2 regions of the Streptomyces sp. STAM6 genome follow, and region 2 is predicted to be linked to the other one. Evidence: riboswitches for the same ligand, from Rfam matches in the RefSeq annotation. Region 2 holds a riboswitch; the other holds the start of a gene.
What was found. Region 2 has a riboswitch for S-adenosylmethionine ahead of thrC (threonine synthase). Riboswitches for the same ligand answer to the same signal wherever they lie in the genome.

Region 1: it holds a riboswitch for S-adenosylmethionine, as region 2 does, so the genes downstream of both, ACY34K_RS01870 (aminotransferase class V-fold PLP-dependent enzyme) here and thrC (threonine synthase) in region 2, are expected to answer to the same signal.

The regions. Positions count from the first base shown of each region.
Region 1 is NZ_JBUEFZ010000001.1:400,460-410,318, reverse strand. Features, by position in the region: gene ACY34K_RS01905 (L,D-transpeptidase) at 1-10, shown strand, start outside; gene ACY34K_RS01900 (hypothetical protein) at 15-416, opposite strand; gene ctaE (aa3-type cytochrome oxidase subunit III) at 597-1,217, shown strand; gene qcrC (cytochrome bc1 complex diheme cytochrome c subunit) at 1,281-2,090, shown strand; gene qcrA (cytochrome bc1 complex Rieske iron-sulfur subunit) at 2,087-3,136, shown strand; gene qcrB (cytochrome bc1 complex cytochrome b subunit) at 3,133-4,764, shown strand; gene trpD (anthranilate phosphoribosyltransferase) at 4,897-5,961, shown strand; SAM riboswitch class IV at 6,062-6,179, shown strand; gene ACY34K_RS01870 (aminotransferase class V-fold PLP-dependent enzyme) at 6,371-7,789, shown strand; partial or broken gene ACY34K_RS01865 (glycerate kinase family protein) at 7,788-8,924, opposite strand; gene ACY34K_RS01860 (SLC13 family permease) at 8,921-9,859, opposite strand, start outside.
Region 2 is NZ_JBUEFZ010000013.1:25,261-35,119, reverse strand. Features, by position in the region: gene ACY34K_RS17570 (ROK family protein) at 1-137, opposite strand, end outside; gene ACY34K_RS17565 (SIS domain-containing protein) at 226-1,128, opposite strand; gene ACY34K_RS17560 (extracellular solute-binding protein) at 1,279-2,550, shown strand; gene ACY34K_RS17555 (DUF3263 domain-containing protein) at 2,585-2,875, shown strand; gene otsB (trehalose-phosphatase) at 3,041-3,883, shown strand; gene ACY34K_RS17545 (alpha,alpha-trehalose-phosphate synthase (UDP-forming)) at 3,927-5,402, opposite strand; gene ACY34K_RS17540 (glucosyl-3-phosphoglycerate synthase) at 5,449-6,420, opposite strand; SAM riboswitch class I at 6,538-6,684, shown strand; gene thrC (threonine synthase) at 6,678-7,991, shown strand; gene ACY34K_RS17530 (MoaD/ThiS family protein) at 7,988-8,266, shown strand; gene ACY34K_RS17525 (cold-shock protein) at 8,730-8,936, shown strand; gene groL (chaperonin GroEL) at 9,307-9,859, shown strand, end outside.

The sequences.
Region 1 (9,859 bases), on a different contig from region 2:
GCCGCTGTGACCCCCTAGGCCTCCACGGAGAGCCGGCTGCGCACCAGCGCCGCCAGGGCGTCCGCGAACTCCACCGGCTCCACCGGCAGGGTCACCGCGGCGTCCGCGCGGCTCCAGGTGGCCAGCCAGGCGTCCTGCGGGCGGCCGATGAGCAGCAGGACCGGCGGGCAGTCGAAGATCTCGTCCTTGATCTGCCGGCACACGCCCATTCCGCCCGCCGGGACGGCCTCGCCGTCCAGCACGCAGACGTCGACCCCGCCCTCTTCCAGGGCCTTCAGCACGGCCGGCAGCGTGGCGCACTCCAGGTACTCCACCGGGGGAACGTCCGCCGCGGGCCTGCGTCCGGCCGCCAGCCGCACCTGCTCGCGGGTGTTCGCGTCGTCGCTGTAGACCAGTACGGTGGCGCTCGACTGCATTGTTCCTCCGAGTACGTCGGCGGCATGGGGGCAGGAACCGATGCGGCGGATGCTACTCCGTCCAACAGCCTGTCAGCACTGGTTCGGACATGGCTTCGATGGGCCGTTCGGGCTGGACACGGCCCACCAACACACCGAACGGCACCCCCCGGAGTGAGGGCGGGATAAGCGACCGACATAATGTCGGTCGTGGCGACAGCAACGACAGTAGAAACCGGGCACGCGCACCCGTCGGTCAATCGGCCGAACCTCACCAGCGTCGGAACCATCATCTGGCTGAGTTCCGAGCTGATGTTCTTCGCGGCCCTCTTCGCGATGTACTTCACCCTGCGATCGGTGACGGGTGCCGAGTTCTGGGCAGAGAAAGCCGACACGCTGAACTTCCCGTTCTCGGCGACCAACACCACGATCCTGGTGCTCTCCTCGCTCACCTGCCAGCTCGGCGTCTTCGCCGCGGAGCGGGGCGACGTGAAGAAGCTCCGCACGTGGTTCGTGATCACGTTCGTGATGGGTGCGATCTTCATCGGAGGCCAGGTCTTCGAGTACACCGAGCTGGTCAAGCACGAGGGCCTCTCGCTCTCGTCCGACCCGTACGGCTCCGTGTTCTACCTGACCACCGGCTTCCACGGCCTGCACGTGACGGGCGGTCTCATCGCCTTCCTGCTGGTCCTCGGCCGTACGTACGCGGCCAAGAGATTCACTCACGAGCAGGCAACCGCCGCCATCGTCGTGTCCTACTACTGGCACTTCGTCGATGTCGTCTGGATCGGCCTCTTCGCCACGATCTACATGATCAAGTAATCGGGCCCGGCCCGACACATCCAGCAAGCATCGACGCAGAAGATCCTGACACCGGGGTAATCCGTGAAAAAGCTCTCCGCACGACGACGCCATCCGCTGGCGGCGGTCGTCGTCCTACTCCTCGCGCTGGCGGCCACTGGGGGGCTGTACGCCGCGTTCGCGCCCGCGGGCAAGGCGCAGGCAGACGAAACCGCCCAGTCCCTCGCCATCGAGGAGGGCAAGAAGCTCTACACCGTCGGCTGCGCCAGCTGCCACGGAACCGGCGGTCAGGGCACCACTGACGGCCCGAGCCTGGTCGGCGTCGGCTCCGCGGCCGTGGACTTCCAGGTCGGCACCGGCCGTATGCCGGCCCAGCAGCCGGGCGCCCAGGTGCCGAAGAAGAAGGTCATCTACACGCAGGCCGAGATCGACCAGCTCGCCGCGTACGTCGCCTCCCTCGGCGCCGGCCCGATCACGCCGACCGAGAAGCAGTACAGCCCGAACGGGGCGGACATCGCCAAGGGTGGCGACCTGTTCCGCACCAACTGCGCCCAGTGCCACAACTTCACCGGTGAGGGTGGCGCACTGACCAAGGGCAAGTACGCGCCGTCCCTCGAGGGTGTGAGCGAGAAGCACATCTACGAGGCCATGCAGACCGGCCCGCAGAACATGCCGTCCTTCCCCGACACCACGATGCCGGAGAAGGAGAAGAAGGACATCATCGCGTACATCAAGACCGTGAACGGCGATGAGACCCCCACTCCGGGCGGCTTCGCGCTGGGCGGTCTCGGACCGGTCAGCGAGGGCCTGTTCGGCTGGATCTTCGGTCTGGGTTCCCTGATCGCTGTCGCCGTCTGGGTCGCGGCCCACACCGCTAAGGCCAAGAAGTCATGAGTAGCCAAGAGATTTCAGAAGAGAGCCTGCCGAGCAAGCAGGACACCGCGCACGGCACGGCAGTGGCGGAGCACCCGTTCGCCGACCCGGGGCTGCCGCCCCACAAGCCGCGCGTCCAGGACATCGACGAGCGGGCCGCCAAGCGCTCCGAGCGCACGGTCGCCCTGCTGTTCACGATGTCGATGCTGGCCACGATCGGCTTCATCGCCTCGTTCGTGATCTTCCCGGTCGACAAGATCATCTATGTCTGGCCGCTGGGTCACGTCAGCGCGACGAACCTCTCGCTCGGTCTGACGCTGGGCATCGCCCTGTTCTGCATCGGCGCGGGCGCGGTCCACTGGGCCCGCACCCTGATGTCCGACGTGGAGGTCGCCGACGACCGGCACGCCATCGAGGCCACGCCCGAGGTCAAGGCCAAGGTCATGTCGGACTTCGCCGACGGCGCCCGGGAGTCCGCGATCGGCCGCCGTCCGCTGATCCGCAACACCATGCTGGGCGCGCTGGCCATGGTGCCGCTCTCCGGTGTCGTGCTGCTGCGCGAGCTGGGCCCCATGCCCGAGGAGAAGCTCCGCCACACGGGCTGGGCCGAGGGCAAGCAGCTCATCAACATGAACACGAACGAGCCGCTGCGTCCCGAGGACGTCGCCGTCGGCTCGCTCACCTTCGCCAAGCCCGAGGGCCTGGAGGAGAGCGATCACGAGTTCAACACCAAGATCGCCAAGGATGCCCTGATGATCGTCCGGATCATGCCGGAGGACATCAAGGACAAGCGCGAGCTCGAGTGGTCGCACGACGGCATCGTGGCCTTCTCCAAGATCTGCACCCACGTGGGCTGCCCGATCTCCCTGTACGAGCAGCAGACCCACCACGTCCTCTGCCCGTGCCACCAGTCCACCTTCGACCTCTCCGACGGCGCCCGCGTCATCTTCGGCCCGGCCGGGCACGCCCTGCCGCAGCTGCGGATCGGCGTCAATGACAAGGGCTTCCTCGAGGCGCTCGGCGACTTCGACGAGCCCGTCGGTCCTGCATTCTGGGAGCGCGGATGAGCACCACGACCGCAAAGGACGCACAGCGCAAGGCGCCCGCCGGCGAGCGGGTGGCCGACTGGGCGGACGGCCGGCTCGGGATCTACTCCCTGGCCAAGGCCAACATGCGCAAGATCTTCCCGGACCACTGGTCCTTCATGCTGGGTGAGATCTGCCTCTACAGCTTCATCATCATCATCCTCACGGGTGTGTACCTGACGCTGTTCTTCCACCCGAGCATGAACGAGATCGAGTACCACGGCTCGTACGTGCCGATGCAGGGCATCCGCATGACCGAGGCGTACGCCTCGACCCTGGACATCAGCTTCGACGTCCGTGGTGGTCTGCTCATCCGGCAGATCCACCACTGGGCCGCGCTGATCTTCCTCGCGGGCATGTTCGTGCACATGATGCGCGTCTTCTTCACCGGCGCGTTCCGCAAGCCGCGCGAGATCAACTGGCTGTTCGGCTTCCTGCTGTTCGTCCTCGGCATGTTCACCGGTTTCACCGGTTACTCGCTCCCGGACGACCTGCTCTCCGGCACCGGTGTCCGCTTCACGCAGGGCGCGATCCTGTCCGTGCCGATCGTCGGCACGTACATCTCGATGTTCCTGTTCGGCGGCGAGTTCCCGGGGCACGACATCATCGCCCGGTTCTACTCGATCCACATCCTGCTGCTGCCGGGCATCATGCTCGGCCTCGTGGTGGCCCACCTGATCCTGGTCTTCTACCACAAGCACACGCAGTTCCCCGGCCCCGGCCGGACCAACAAGAACGTCGTCGGCATGCCGCTGCTGCCGGTCTACATGGCCAAGGCCGGAGGCTTCTTCTTCCTGGTCTTCGGTGTCATCGCGGTCATCGCGGCGCTCTTCACGATCAACCCGATCTGGGTGCTCGGCCCGTACCGTCCGGACCAGGTGTCCACCGGCGCCCAGCCCGACTGGTACATGGGCTTCGCCGAGGGTCTGATCCGTGTCATGCCGGGCTGGGAGATCAACCTGTGGGGCCACACCCTCGTGCTGGGTGTGTTCATCCCGCTGGTGGTCTTCGGTCTCGTCCTCGGTGCGATCGCGCTCTACCCGTTCATCGAGTCGTGGATCACCGGCGACAAGCGTGAGCACCACCTGCTGGACCGCCCGCGCAACGCGCCGACCCGGACCGCCCTCGGTGTCGCCTGGGTGACGGCCTACATGATCATGCTGATCGGTGGTGGCAACGACATCTTCGCCACCCACTTCCACATGTCGATCAACTCGATCACGTGGTTCGTCCGGATCTTCTACTTCCTGGGCCCGGTCATCGCGTTCATCGTCACCAAGCGGATCTGCCTCGGTCTGCAGCGCCGCGACCGCGACAAGGTGCTGCACGGACGCGAGACCGGCATCATCAAGCGCCTGCCGCACGGTGAGTTCGTCGAGATCCACGAGCCGCTCAGCCAGGCCCAGATGCACGCGCTCACCGCGCACGAGCAGTACGAGCCGGCCGAGCTCGGTCCGCTCGTCGACGAGAACGGTGTGGAGCGCAAGCCCACGCGTCGCGAGAAGCTCCGCGCCAAGCTGAGCAAGGGGTACTTCGGCGAGGGGAACCAGATCCCCAAGGCCACCGCCGAGGAGTTCAAGGAGATCACGAGTGGCCACGGCCACCACTGATCGCCCGTCCCGCTGACCCGAGGGTCGCCACGGCATCGAGCCCCGTCCAATCGCCGGACGGGGCTCTTTGCCGTTCCTCCGCCTCGATAGGGTGGAGTGGTCATTTACCGCACCCGGACACCAGGAGCGACCATGAGCGCTGTGAACCCCGCTGGAGGCGACACCGCGGCGGGCCGTTCCTGGCCCGAGGTGCTGAGCGCACTGCTCGGCGGGCAGGACCTGAGCGCCGGTGACACGGCGTGGGCGATGGACCGCATCATGAGCGGTGAGGCCTCGGACGCCCAGATGGCGGGTCTCCTGGTGGCGCTGCGGGCCAAGGGGGAGACAGTCGAGGAGATCACCGGACTCGTGGAGGCCATGTACGCCCACGCGCAGCCGCTGCACATCCCCGGCCCGGCCGTCGACATCGTGGGTACGGGCGGGGACCGGGCGAGGACCGTCAACATCTCGACGATGTCCGCCATCGTGATCGCCGGTGCGGGCGCGAAGGTCGTCAAGCACGGCAACCGGGCCTCGTCCTCCCAGAGCGGCTCGTCCGACGTGCTGGAGAAGCTCGGCATCAACCTGGACCTGTCACCCGCCCGGGTGGCGCAGGTGGTGGAGGAGGCCGGGATCACCTTCTGCTTCGCGGCCAAGTTCCACCCCTCGATGCGCTTCGTCGGCGGGGTCCGGAGGGACCTGGGGATCCCGACCTCGTTCAACCTCCTCGGCCCGCTGACCAACCCCGCCCGGGTCACCGCGTCGGCGGTCGGCTGCTTCGACACCCGGATGGCGGGACTCATCGCCGGGGTGCTCGCCAAGCGCGGCTCGTCCGCGCTGGTGTTCCGTGGGGACGACGGCCTCGACGAGCTGACGACCACCTCCACCTCCCGCGTGTGGGTGGTCCAGGGCGGCAAGGTCACCGAGGAGGGCTTCGACCCGCGGGACGTCGGCCTCGAACTGGTGCCGGTGGAGGCGCTGCGGGGCGCGGACGCGTCGTACAACGCGGACGTGGCGCGGCGCCTGCTGAGTGGTGAGACCGGGCCGGTGCGGGACGCCGTCCTGCTGAACTCGGCGGCGGCTCTGGTCGCCCTGGAGCCGACCCGGGCGCCGCTGACCGAGCAGATCCGGGCCGGCATGGCGAGAGCCGCGGAGTCGATCGACTCGGGTGCGGCCAAGCGGACGCTGGACCGCTGGGTCGCGGCCAGCAACTCCTGAGCGCGGCAACTCCCCGGCGCCGCACGGCGCGACGCGGGCGCGGTCCGGAGTACGGACCGCGCCTTGCGCACATCGGGACGTGTGGCAAGATGCTCTACAAGGTCATGAGTGACAGCGACCAAGGCCCCGGCCCGCTGTCCGGCAACCCTCCGTCCGTGGCGGGGTGCCCCGGGTGAAGACCAGGCCGCAGGCAGCGAGGTCTGCGGCAAGCGCGGACCCCTGCACACCCTGGGGTCCTGGTCCTCGAGGGAGCAGTCTCGTGAGCAAGCGAATGCGATAGGGCGTATCGCCCCTTTTCCGGCACACCCTTTGCCCTTTTCCGGCACACCCTTTGCCCTTTCCCGTGTCCGCGCCGTGCGGTTTCCCGGCGCGTTGACGCGATCTCGCCTGCTTCGAACCGGAGTTCGCCATGTCTGTCACCGCCGTTGCCGTCGACCAGTCCGTTTGTGCCCCGCTGCCCGTTCTGGGCAGGGATGTCACCGTGCCGCTCGTGACCGGTGGCGAAGTCGGCTACGCCGCGCTCGACTACGCCGCCAGCGCGCCGGCCCTCCAGCGCGTGTGGGACGACGTCGCCGCGTACGCCCCCTACTACGGCAGCGTCCACCGCGGCGCCGGCCACCTCTCCCAGCTGTCCACCGACCTCTTCGAGAACAGCCGCGCGGCCGTGGCCGAGTTCCTGGACTGCCGGACCGGCGACCAGGTGGTCTTCACCCGGTCCACCACCGACTCGCTCAACCTGCTCGCCGCCGTCCTGCCCGCCGGCTGCCAGGTGTTCGTCTTCGAGACCGAGCACCACGCCTCGCTGCTGCCGTGGAAGGACACCCGGGTGACGTACCTCGACGCGCCCCGCACCCCCGGCCAGGCCGTCTCGACGCTGGAGCGCGCCCTCGCCGACCGCGCGGTGACGATCGAAGGGGGCCACGGCCCCGCCCTGGTCTGCGTCACCGGCGCCTCGAACGTGACCGGTGAGCTGTGGCCGGTGAAGGAACTGGCCGCCGCCGCCCACGCCCACGGCGCGCGCATCGTGCTGGACGCCGCGCAGCTCGCCCCCCACCACCCGGTCTCCGTCCGGGAACTCGACGTCGACTGGGTGGCGTTCTCCGGGCACAAGCTGTACGCGCCGTTCGGCTCCGGCGTCCTCGCCGGACGGGCCGACTGGCTGCGGGACGCCGAGCCGTACCTCGCGGGCGGGGGCGCCTCCCGGAAGGTGGCCCGCAGCGCGGACGGGGGCGTGGACGTCGAGTGGCACACCACCGCCGCCCGCCACGAGGCCGGTTCGCCGAACGTCATCGGCGTCTACGCGATCGCCTCCGCCTGCAGGGCCCTCACCGAGGCGGGCTTCGACAGCCTCGTGGCGCGCGAGCGGTACCTCATCGACACCGTGCGCGCCGGACTCGCCGAGGTGCCCGAGGTGAAGGTGCTCTCCCTCTTCGGCGACGACGCCCCGCGCGTCGGTGTCCTCTCCTTCGTCGTCGAGGGCTGGAACAGCTCCCACTTCGCGGCGGCGCTGTCCGCCGAGTACGGCATCGGTGTACGCGACGGGCTGTTCTGCGCCCACCCGCTGGTGCGCACCCTGCTGGGCGGCGACCCGCGGGAGGTCGCCGAGTGCGGTGGCCCCGGCACGGCGCCCGGCGAGCGGAGCGAGGAGGGCGTCCGCCCGGCCGGGGACCGGGGGAGCACCCTGAACGCGATCCGGGTCAGCTTCGGGGCGGGAACGCCGGACGAGCACGTCGAGCGGTTCGTTCGGGCCGTGAAGGAACTCGTGCGGGACGGGGCGCGCTGGAACTACCGCACGGAGGACGGGCGTTGTGTACCCGACCGCGGCTGACCAGGCGCGTCCCCACCAGAACCGTGCGAAGGGCCCGTTCGGTGGCGTCCGCGAGCAGTTCGGCGGCCCGGTCCAGCGCCTCCGACAGGGGGAGGGGCCCGGGCGCGATCGACTCGTAGGCGTCCAGACCCGCCTCGTGCGCGCCCTCGCCCAGGGTGCCGGCCAGGGCGAGAACGGGGACGCCGGCCTCCCGGGCCCGGCGGGCGACCTCGCCCGGGACCTTCCCCCGCACCGTCTGGGCGTCCAGGGCGCCCTCCCCGGTGATCACGAGGTCGGCGCGGGCGAACCGGGCGGCGAGGTCCAGCCCGTCGAGGAGCACCTCGAAGCGGGGCAGTAGCCGGGCGCCGAGGGCCGCGAGGCCCGCCCCCAGCCCGCCGGACGCCCCGGTTCCGGGTGCGGACCGCAGGTCGAGGGCCGGGTCGAACGCCTCGGCCAGTGCCTCCGCCCAGTGGTCCAGGGCGGCCGAGAGCTCCTCCACCTGGCCGGGCGTCGCGCCCTTCTGGGGGCCGAACACCCGGGCCACGCCGCGCTCGCCGCACAGCACGTTGTACGGATTGCACGCCACCAGCAGCTCGGTCCCCGCCAGCCGGGGATCGAGGCCGCTCGTGTCCAGGGTGGCGAGCCCCTTCAACGCGGCCCCTCCGCAGGGCAGTTCCCGCCCGTCGTGGTCGAGCAGCCGGGCGCCGAGCGCCTGGAGCGCCCCGGCGCCCCCGTCGGACGTGCCCGAGTCGCCACAGCCCACCAGGACCCGGCTGGCACCCGAGTCCAGGGCGGCGCCGATGAGTTCCCCCACGCCGTACGTGGTCGTGGCGCCCGGGTCACGGCGGTCCGGCGGCACCAGGGACAACCCGGCGACGGCGGCCATCTCGACGACCGCGGCACCGTCCCCGAGGATCGCGAAATGGCTGTCCACCCGGGCGCCGAGCGGGCCGGTCGCCGCACAGGGCACCAGCCGTCCGCCCGTCGCGGCCGCCAGCGCCTCCGCGGTGCCCTCACCGCCGTCGACCAGCGGGATCAGATCGAGCTCCGCGCCGGGCAGGACCCGCAGGACGCCCTCGGCGATGGACTCGGCGGCCCGGCTCGCGGACAGTGACTCCTTGAAGCCGCTCGGGGCGACGGCGATGCGGTACGTCATGGGTGGGCCTCCATCAGGACGGGCACGCCGAGCAGCGGCCAGACGGTCAGGGCGAAGATCAGGACCAGTCCCGCGGTGAGCGGGGCGAGCACCGCGGACAGCCGCAGCAGGTCGCGCGGGGTGTAGGTGGGCACACCGTCCGGCAGGTCGGCGAAGAGCGCGACCGGCTTGGCGGAGGCGGGCAGGGTGTGGCAGAACCCGGCGGCGGCCGTGGAGGCGAGCGCCGCGGCCACCGGATTGACACCGGCGGCGGCCGCGGCCGCCACGACCAGCGGGACGAGCACCGAGGAGCGGGCCGAGCGGGACTGCAGGACGAGGTGGGCGCCCGTACTGATCACCACCACGGCGCCGAGGAACAGCCACGGCGGCGCGTGCACCGGCAGCTCGGACACCAGCCACTTCGCGGCGCCCGAGTCGGAGAGCGCCACGCCCATCGCCATCGTCGCCGCCATGAACAGCAGCAGCGGCCACGGCACCGTCTTCAAGCCGTCCTTGAGCCGCACGGTACCGAGCGCCGGAGACGCCGCCACCACCGCGCCGATCAGGGCGACGACCGCGGGCGACACCCGGTGCAGCGGCTCGCTGCACCACAGCGCCACCACCGTCGCCAGCAGCAGCGCGCAGCGCGCCTCCGCCGTGGACAGCGGCCCGGTGACGGGGGTGGGGGAGTGCTCCTGGATCTGTTCCACGGTGATGCGCACCGGCGCCCTCCGGTCCCCCCGCGAGGTGGTCGTCCAGAGCACGGCCTCGGCGGCCAGATGCGAACTGACCAGCGCCAGCGGCAGACCGAGCAGCAGCCACTCCACGAACCCGAGTCGCTGCCCGGTCTGCTCCCACAGCACGTTCACGGTGATGAGGTGGGCACCCGCGCCGATCAGGGTCGCCACCGCGGAGAGCAGTACCACCGACGGGAAGAGCAGCGCCAGCATCACGAC
Region 2 (9,859 bases):
ATCGACTCCACGACGGCGTCCGGGCCGCGCTCCCGTCCGGTCGCGCGGCGCGCCTCGTGCAACAGGGTGCCGTCCGCTCCGACCAGGGCGGCTTTCATCCCGGTGCCGCCCACATCCAGGGCGATGACGTGTCTCACGGGAGACAGTGTGGCTGGTGCACCCATGAAAGGTCTAGTCCACTTCCGGGATTGTTGTGAAGCCATACAAATCCCGGGCCAGCGGTGATCAGGGGGAAAGGATGACGCTCCTGGTGAGGTTCCGCGGCCGGTCCGGGTCGTGGCCCGCGGCCTCCGCGAGCGCGACCGCGAGCCGCTGCGCGCGGACCAGGTCCGCCATGGGGTCCGCCGTGGCGTGCGCGTGCAGGGTGCCGCCGACCCGGGCCACGTCCGCCGCGAGCCCCTCCGGCAGCGGGCCGAAGACCCAGGCGACCCGGCCCGGACCGGTGATCGCGATCGGCCCGTGCCGGTACTCCATCGCGGGGTACGCCTCCGTCCACGCGCCCGCCGCCTCCCTCATCTTCAGCCCGGCCTCCAGCGCCAGCCCGTAGGTCCAGCCGCGGCCCAGGAACGTCCACTGCTCGGCGGCCGTCACCGCCTCGGGCAGCGGTTCGGTCACGGCGAGTTCGGCGTCCACGGCCGCCTGCGTGACCGGCTTGACCCCGAGCGCCGAGAGATCGCCCAGACCCGCCCGCAGGAACGCCAGGGCCGTCGTCGCGAACCGGGTCTGGACGACCGACTCCTCGTCCGCCCAGTCCAGCACCGCCACCGCGTCCGCCGCCTTCATGACCGGCGTCTTCGGGTCCGCCGTCAGCGCCAGCGTCGGCACCCTGCCGCGCACCGCGCCCAGCAGGGCCAGCACCTCGGTCGTCGTACCCGATCGGGTGATCGCGACGACCCGGTCGTACGAACGGCCCGACGGGAACTCCGACGAGGGGAACGCGTCGGTCTCGCCCTGTCCCGCCGCCTCGCGCAGCGCGGCGTACGCGATCGCCATGAACCACGACGTGCCGCACCCGGTGACGGCGACCCGCTCGCCCGGCCGGGGCATGCCCTCGAAGGACGCCGCCGCCTCGGCGGCGCGACGCCAGCTGCTCGGCTGAGTGGCTATCTCTGCTGCGGTACGGGACATGCGAGGCGGCTCCTACGGCGTCGTACGCGTACAGGTCCCTGCCGGTCTAGCAGACACGTGGTCGGAGCGATACCCAGAGTGGTGTAGACCTCATGGCTCGCCATGAGGGAGAATCGCAGCTCAACGAAGAGCAAAGGGTGGGAAACAGCTGTGCAGCGCCGCTACAAGTCATTGATCGCGGCGGTGGCCGCACTGAGCATGGCCGCTCCGCTGGCCGGCTGCGGATCGACCGGCGAGTCCGGGGACGTGACCCTGAAACTGGTCGCGGCGGACTACGGCAACAGCGAGGCCAACTCGTCCCAGAAGTACTGGGACGGCCTTGCCCGTGAGTTCGAGTCCACCCACCCCGGCATCAAGGTCGACGTCCAGGTCCTGTCCTGGAAGGACGTCGACCGCGAGGTCGCCGAGATGGTGAAGCGGGACGAGGCGCCCGACCTCGCGCAGATCGGCGCGTACGCCGACTTCGCCGACGCCGACAAGCTCTACAAGGTCGACGACCTGCTGTCGGTGCCCACCCAGGCCAACTTCCTGCCGCTGCTGAGCGAGGCCGGCGAGGTCAAGCGGGTGCAGTACGGCATGCCGTTCGCCGCCAGCACCCGGCTCCTCTTCTACAACGAGGAGCTGTTCGACAAGGCGGGCGTGAAGCCGCCGCAGAACTGGGACGACATCCAGAAGGCCGCCAAGGCTCTCAAGGCAGACGGGGTGAAGTACCCCTTCGCACTGCCCCTCGGCTCCGAGGAGTCCCAGGCCGAGACCATGATGTGGCTGCTGAGCGGTGGCGGCGGCTACCGAGACGCCACCAACACGTCCTACGAGATCGACTCCACCGAGAACGTCGCCACCTTCAAGTGGCTCAAGGAGGACCTGGTCGGAGAGGGACTGACCGGCCCGGTGGCCCCCGGCAAGCTCGACCGCCAGCAGGCCTTCGACGCCTTCGCCAAGGGTGAGGTCGGCATGCTCAACGGCCACCCGACCCTGATGGAGAAGGCCGAGAAGGCGGGCGTGAAGGTCGGCAAGGTGCCGCTGCCCGGCACCACCGGCAGGGCCAAGGCCGCCATGGGCGTCGCCGACTGGATGATGGCGTTCAAGCAGAACGGCCACCGTGAGGAGACGGGCAAGTTCCTGGACTTCGTGTACCAGGACAAGAACGTGCTGCAGTTCTCCGACCTGTACGACATCCTCCCGGTGACCGTCACCGCGTCCAGCGCCATGCGGGACGACCCCAAGCACAAGGACCTCAAGGCCTTCCTGGAGGCCCTGCCCACCTCGGAGCTCTACCCGGTCGGCGAGATGTCCTGGGCCAGGGTCAGCGAGAGCGTCAAGCGGAACATCGGCCGGGCGGTCGAGCCCGACGGCAGCCCCGAGAGCGTCCTGGAGGAGATAGCGCGGGACGCCCGGACCGCGGAGGCCGAGGAGGAGTGACCCTCCCCGGCCGGCCCGGCATTATGTTGCTGATATGACCGCCGACCCCGAGTCCGCCACTGACCCCGAGTCCGCCACCGACCCCGAGCCCGCCGCCGGGCGCGAGCTGACCGACCGGGACCGCGCCGTCCTCGCCGTGGAACGGCGCTCCTGGCCGGGCCCCGGCGCCAAGGAACGCGCGATCAGGGAGCAGCTCGCCCTCTCCCCGACCCGCTACTACCAGCTCCTCAACGCCCTGCTCGACGACGAGGCGGCGCTGGCCCACGACCCCGTCACCGTCAACCGCCTCCGCCGTCTGCGCGCCTCCCGCGAGGCGCGCCGCTAGGGCGTGTTTCGAATGTGGCGTCGTCCGCCCGGGGGGCGGGGCCGGGCCCCGGCCGGACGGGACTTTCGAAACACGCCCCGGCGAAGGTCCGCGAGGTGCCAAAGGTGTGCCCGGGTGTGACGCGACCAGGTGTGTGGACACCCGTGCGTGGATAGGGTTCCCCGCATGGGCAGCACCCCCGATTCCTTGCCGCGTCCCGCCACCGCCGCCGGCCGCGAGGGCCTCGCCGCACTGCTCGCGCGCCCCGAGAAGGCCGTCGTCGCCCTCGACTTCGACGGCACGCTCGCCGAGATCGTCGACGACCCCGAGCAGGCCCGGGCCGTCGAGGGCACCGTCCCCGCGCTCGCCGCGCTGGCACCGCGCGTCGCCTCGGTCGCCGTCGTCACCGGCCGCCCGGCCGGCGTCGCCGTACGGTACGGCGGCTTCGCCGGGGTGCCCGGCCTCGAACACCTCGTGGTCCTCGGGCACTACGGCGCCGAGCGCTGGGACGCCCGCACCGGCACCGTGACGGCCGCCGCCCCGCACCCCGGGGTCGCGGCGGTCCGCGCGGAGCTGCCCGGCTTCCTGGAGAGCGTCGGCGCCTGGCGCGGTACGTGGATCGAGGAGAAGGGCCGCGCGGTGGCGGTCCACACCCGCCGCGCCGAGGACCCCCAGGCCGCCTTCGAGGCCCTCAAGGAGCCCCTCGCCGGCCTGGCCGCCCGGCACGGCCTCGTCCTCGAACCGGGCCGGATGGTCCTGGAACTGCGCCCGCCCGGCATGGACAAGGGCATGGCCCTCGGCGAGCACCTGCGCGCCACCGGCGCCGAGTCCGTCCTCTACGCGGGCGACGACCTCGGCGACCTCCCCGCCTTCGCGGCCGTCGAAAAGCTCCGCTCCGACGGCCGGCCCGGCCTCCTGGTGTGCAGCGGCAGCGCCGAAGTCACCGAACTCTCCGACCGCGCCGACCTCCTGCTCCCCGGCCCGGCCGCCGTCGTCGCCTTCCTCGCTGCCCTGGCGTCCGCCTTCTAGGGCTCGGTTCGGCTCCTCCGGGGCGCCGCACAGGCCGGGCGGTTCACACGTCCCGCAGGGCCGCCAGCTGGTCCAGGAACCAGCGCTCCGGCGGCAGGGCCGTGGCCGCGGCCGCGAGGCGCTTGGTGCGTTCCGCGCGTTCGGCGGGCGGCATGGACAGTGCCTCGTGCAGCGCCCGCGCCGTACCCGTCACGTCGTACGGGTTCACCGTCACCGCGTCCTCGTGCAGCTCCGCGTACGCCCCCGCCTCCCGCGACAGGACCAGCGCGCAGCCCTCGTCGGAGACGACCGGAACCTCCTTGGCGACCAGGTTCATGCCGTCCCGGATCGGGTTGACCAGTGCCACGTCGGCCAGCCGGTAGGCGGCCAGGGAGCGGGCGAAGTCGTCCTTCACATGCAGCAGGACCGGCGTCCAGTCCTCCGTACCGAACCGGGCGTTGATGGCGTCGGAGACCCGCGACACCTCCGCGGTGTAGTCCCGGTACACCGGGAGGTCCTGCCTGGAGGGGTAGGCGAACGCGATGTGCACCACCCGCTCGCGCCACTCCGGGCGCTCTTCCAGGAGCGTCTCGTACGCCAGCAGGCCCCGCACGATGTTCTTCGACAGCTCCGTACGGTCCACCCGGATGATCGTCCTGCGGTCGCCGACCTGCTCCCGCAGCACCGCCATCCGGTCCTCCACGTCCGAGCGGCGCGACCGCTCCCGCAGGAAGTCGGCGTCCGCGCCCAGGCCGTGCACCCCGAGCCGGGTCCGCCTGCGCGGCCGGCCCGGCAGGGCGTACTCGAACGCCGGCTCCTGGTCCTTGGGCCAGCTCGTCCGCCCGTCGTAGGGGGCGAGCACGGCCGCGCAGCAGTTCTGGAACGCCATGAGCCAGCGCCGGGTCAGGAACCCGAGCCGGTCCGCGCCGAGCATCCCCAGCAGCAATTCCTCCGCGATGTCGTCGGGCAGCATCCGGAAGTATTCCGGCGGCGCCCACGGGGTGTGCGAGAAGTGCCCGATCCGCAGGTCCGGGCGGAGCTCCCGCAGCATTCCCGGCACGAGCGCCAGGTGATAGTCCTGCACCAGCACCACGGCGTCGTCGGCGGCCTCGGCCGCCAGCGCCTCGGCGAACGCCCGGTTGTAGATCCGGTACGCCGCCCACTGCCGCCGGAACTCCGAGCCGAAGACCGGCTCCAGCGGCGTCTGGTACAGCATGTGGTGGACGAACCACAGCACCGAGTTCGCCACTCCGTTGTACGCGTCCGCGTGCACGCGCGCGTCGATGTCGAGCATCAGCACGCCGGGTTCGCCGACCCCGCGCCGCACCGCCTCGCGGTCGCCGTCGGTCAGCGCCGCGCACACCCACAGCGCGCCCGCGTCCGGTCCGATCGCCGACAGCCCGGACACCAGTCCGCCACCGCCCCGCCGGGCGTCCAGCGTGCCGTCCGCGTGCGGCACATAGCTGACCGGCCCGCGGTTCGAGGCGACGAGGACCCGGGCCTTTTCACCGTGCTCGGAAGCACCCTGCTCGGAAGCCATGTAGCCGAACCTAGCCCGTACCGGAAACGCTCAAACGTACGGCCGCTCACGCCACCCGGCGCCGCTGCGCGTACTCGGCGATTTCGGCCATCGGCGGCCGCTCCTCGGTGTCCACCGGGTGCGTGCGCGGCACGAAGCCCTCCTCGCCCCGGTCGAACTGGGTGAGCCTCGGCCGCACCAGGTGCCCCCTCGACAGCCGCAGCTGTGCCGTCCGGTAGATCGCCGCCGCCATCCGCCCGAGCGCCCGGTCGTCCTGGTGCCGGTGCTTGCGCACCCCCACGTCCACCTGGGCCAGCGCGTCCAGGCCCACCGTGTGCAGCGCGTCCACCAGCAGCCCCAGCTCCACTCCGTAACCGACCGGGAAGGGCAGCCGCTCCAGCAGGGAGCGCCGCGCCGCGTACTCCCCGCCCAGCGGCTGGACGAACCCGGCCAGCTGCGGCCAGTGCAGATTCAGCAGCGGACGCGCCACCAGCTCGGTCACCCGGCCTCCCTGACCCGCGACGGTGCCGCCGGAGGCGGGCTCGCCGGACACCGTCAGCGGCCGGTCGTACATCGCCTTGACGAACTGCACCGGCGGGTCGGTGAGCATCGGCCCCACGACGCCGCTGACGAAATCGGCCGAGAAGTCCCGCAGATCCGCGTCGATGAAGCAGATGATGTCACCGCTGGTCACCATCAGTGACCGCCAGAGCACCTCGCCCTTGCCCGGAACGGCCGGTATGCGCGGCAGGATCGCGTCCCGCGCCACCACCCTCGCCCCGGCCGCGGCGGCGACCTCGGCGGTGCGGTCCGTCGAACCCGAGTCGATCACCACCAGCTCGTCGACGAGCGGCACCGCCCGTGACATCAGCTCGCGCCGGATCACCGCGACGATGTCACCGACCGTCGCCTCCTCGTTCAGCGCGGGGAGCACCACGCTGATCGTGGTGCCCTGCTTGGCGGCGAGGATCCGGTCCAGCGGGCGGTCCGCCACGGACCAGGACCGCCGGTCCAGCCAGCGCTCCACCTCTTCCAGCACGTGATCTCCATCTCGCGGATCGGACGACCGTCTCAACCGTCCGGGGGTTCGGTTACAGTCTTGAACAACGCGGATGACCGTCGCATGTCGGGGGTCCTGCCGCGAACAATCGAATACCGCTCATCCAGAGGGGCAGAGGGACACGGCCCGTTGAAGCCCCGGCAACCCTCCAGTCGGCACTCGCACGTCTCAGCACGCGAGGCCCCGGCTAGGGAAGGTGCCAAATCCGTCTCGCGGCGAAATGCGTCGTGAGGAAGATGAGGAGAAAGGGCCTCGCCTCCATGGCTGTACAGACTGTTGCCACCGACAGCCCCACGACCGTCGACCTCGGGCCTGCGTCCGCACTCTCCTGCCGCGAATGCGGCGAGCGCTTCCCGCTGGGACCCATTTTCGCCTGTGCCGAGTGTTTCGGGCCGCTCGAGATCGCCTACGACCTGCCGAGCGGCGACGCCGAGGCCCTGCGCAAGCGGATCGAGGCCGGCCCCGCCAACATCTGGCGGTACGCGCCCCTGCTGCCCGTCCCGGCCGACGTGGCCGACAAGCCGAACCTGAACCCCGGCTGGACCCAGCTCGTCCAGGCCGACAACCTCGCCCGTGAACTGGGCGTCGAGCCGGGCAAGCTCTTCGTCAAGGACGACTCCGGCAACCCGACGCACTCCTTCAAGGACCGTGTCGTCGCCCAGGCCATCGAGGCCGCCCGCGCCTTCGGCTTCACCACCCTGTCCTGCTCCTCCACCGGCAACCTGGCCGGCGCGGTCGGCGCCGCCGCCGCCCGGGCCGGTTTCCGCTCCTGCGTGTTCATCCCGCACGACCTGGAGCAGGGCAAGGTCGTCATGGCCGCGGTGTACGGCGGCGAGCTCGTCGGCATCGAGGGCAACTACGACGACGTGAACCGCTTCTGCTCCGAACTCATCGGCGACCCGCTGGGCGAAGGCTGGGGATTCGTCAACGTCAACCTGCGGCCGTACTACGCCGAGGGCTCCAAGACGCTGGCGTACGAGATCTGCGAGCAGCTCGGCTGGCGGCTGCCCGACCAGATCGTCATCCCCATCGCTTCCGGCTCCCAGCTCACCAAGATCGACAAGGGTCTGCAGGAGCTGATCAAGCTGGGCCTCGTGGAGGACAAGCCGTACAAGATCTTCGGTGCCCAGGCCGAGGGCTGCTCGCCGGTGTCGGTGGCCTTCAAGGCCGGGCACGAGGTGGTGCGCCCGCAGAAGCCCAGCACCATCGCCAAGTCGCTCGCCATCGGCAACCCGGCGGACGGCCCGTACGTCCTGGACATCTGCCGCCGCACCGGCGGTGCCGTCGAGGACGTGACCGACGAGCAGATCGTGGACGCGATCAAGCTGCTGGCGCGCACGGAGGGCATCTTCACGGAGACCGCCGGCGGGACGACCCTCGGAGTCGCGAAGAAGCTGATCGAGGCCGGCGTCATCGACCCCGCCCTCACCACGGTCGTCGTCAACACCGGTGACGGCCTCAAGACCCTTGACGCGGTGGCCCCCACCACGGGCATGTCCGCGGTCATCAGCCCCAACCTGGACTCTTTCCGAGAGGCTGGCCTCGCATGAGCGTCAATGTCCGCATCCCCACCATCCTCCGCACCTACACCGGCGGTCGGGCCGAGGTCCCGGCGGAGGGCTCGACCCTCTCCGAGGTCATCGAGTCCCTGGAGAAGAACCACCCGGGCATCGCCGCCCGCGTCCTGGACGACCAGGGCAAGCTGCGCCGGTTCGTGAACGTGTACGTCAACGACGACGACGTGCGCTTCGAGGACGGTCTGGGTACCGCCACGCCGGACGGTGCGGGCGTCTCGATCATTCCCGCCGTGGCCGGCGGCTGCTGAACCGTCCCGCCGCAGCCCCTGCGGACACGCAGAGTCACCACGATTGCCCCCTCCGCGAGAGAAGCGGAGGGGGCAATTCTGCATGGTTGAGCGCGGTAGAGTTGGGGAAGTCCCCGCCGCAGCCCATGTCACGTGCATATGAAAATGCAGCCCGGCGCGACAAGATGCAGTCAAAGTACCCCTGCATTTTGCGCCATATGCGCGCTTTGCCCGGCCCGACTTGCCCGGGGTTCCGCCGAATTCGGCCACCTTTTCCGTTCACTCGTGCTCGGAATTCTCGTCCGATTGACCTGTTGCAGACGGCAGTTGGGCAGATACATTCAGCGGCGGTCGACGCGTTCCGGCGCACGCTCATGGGGTCTCCCCATGCCCCCTGGGCATAGGGGAACTGTCAGTGGGTGAGGTCTGACCCGGGTCCGCGAAGTGCGGTCCTGTGCAAGGGCCAGTAATAGGGGAGTTAGGCATGGCTCAGGGCACCGTCAAGTGGTTCAACGCGGAGAAGGGGTACGGCTTCATCGCGGTCGACGGTGGTGCGGATGTTTTCGTCCACTACAGCGCGATCCAGATGGACGGCTACCGCACCCTTGAAGAAGGTCAGCGGGTCGAGTTCGAGATCTCGCAGGGCCAGAAGGGTCCGCAGGCGGACATGGTCAAGCTCGCCGCCGGCTGAGAGCCGCGCGTTCGATCGACCATCGACTTCAGCAGCGTCGAGGGGCCCGTATCCGAGGAGGGATGCGGGCCCCTCGCGCATGCCCGGGACGGCCCCCGGAGGGGGCCGATCCGCGGGCGCCGCTCGCGCCCTCCCGCCGCCCGACCGCCATCCTCCCGGCGACGCTCCCGTGGAGCGGCCTTGCACTCTCCAGGGTCGAGTGCTAATCATTGGCGTTAGCACTCTGAAGGTGAGAGTGACAGAACTTGGATCGGGTCGGTGAGGTCCGCAGGCCGAGTGGGGCAAGGAACCACTGGGCGCGCAGGCCGTCCGTCGCGGGCACCAGCACGGTCCGTTTGCGTTTCCACCCCGTCCGGGAGGACCACTTCACATGGCCAAGATCATCGCGTTCGACGAGGAGGCACGGCGCGGCCTCGAGCGCGGCATGAACCAGCTCGCCGACGCCGTCAAGGTGACCCTGGGCCCCAAGGGTCGCAACGTCGTCCTCGAGAAGAAGTGGGGCGCCCCCACGATCACCAACGACGGTGTCTCCATCGCCAAGGAGATCGAGCTCGAGGACCCGTACGAGAAGATCGGCGCCGAGCTGGTCAAGGAAGTCGCCAAGAAGACGGACGACGTCGCCGGTGACGGTACGACCACCGCGACCGTCCTCGCCCAGGCGCTCGTCCGCGAGGGTCTGCGCAACGTCGCCGCCGGTGCGAACCCGATGGCCCTGAAGCGCGGCATCGAGAAGGCCGTCGAGGCCGTCTCCGGCGCGCTGCTGGAGCAGGCGAAGGATGTCGAGACCAAGGAGCAGATCGCTTCCACGGCCTCCATCTCCGCCGCCGACACCCAGATCGGTGAGCTCATCGCCGAGGCCATGGACAAGGTCGGCAAGGAAGGCGTCATCACCGTCGAGGAGTCCCAGACCTTCGGTCTGGAGC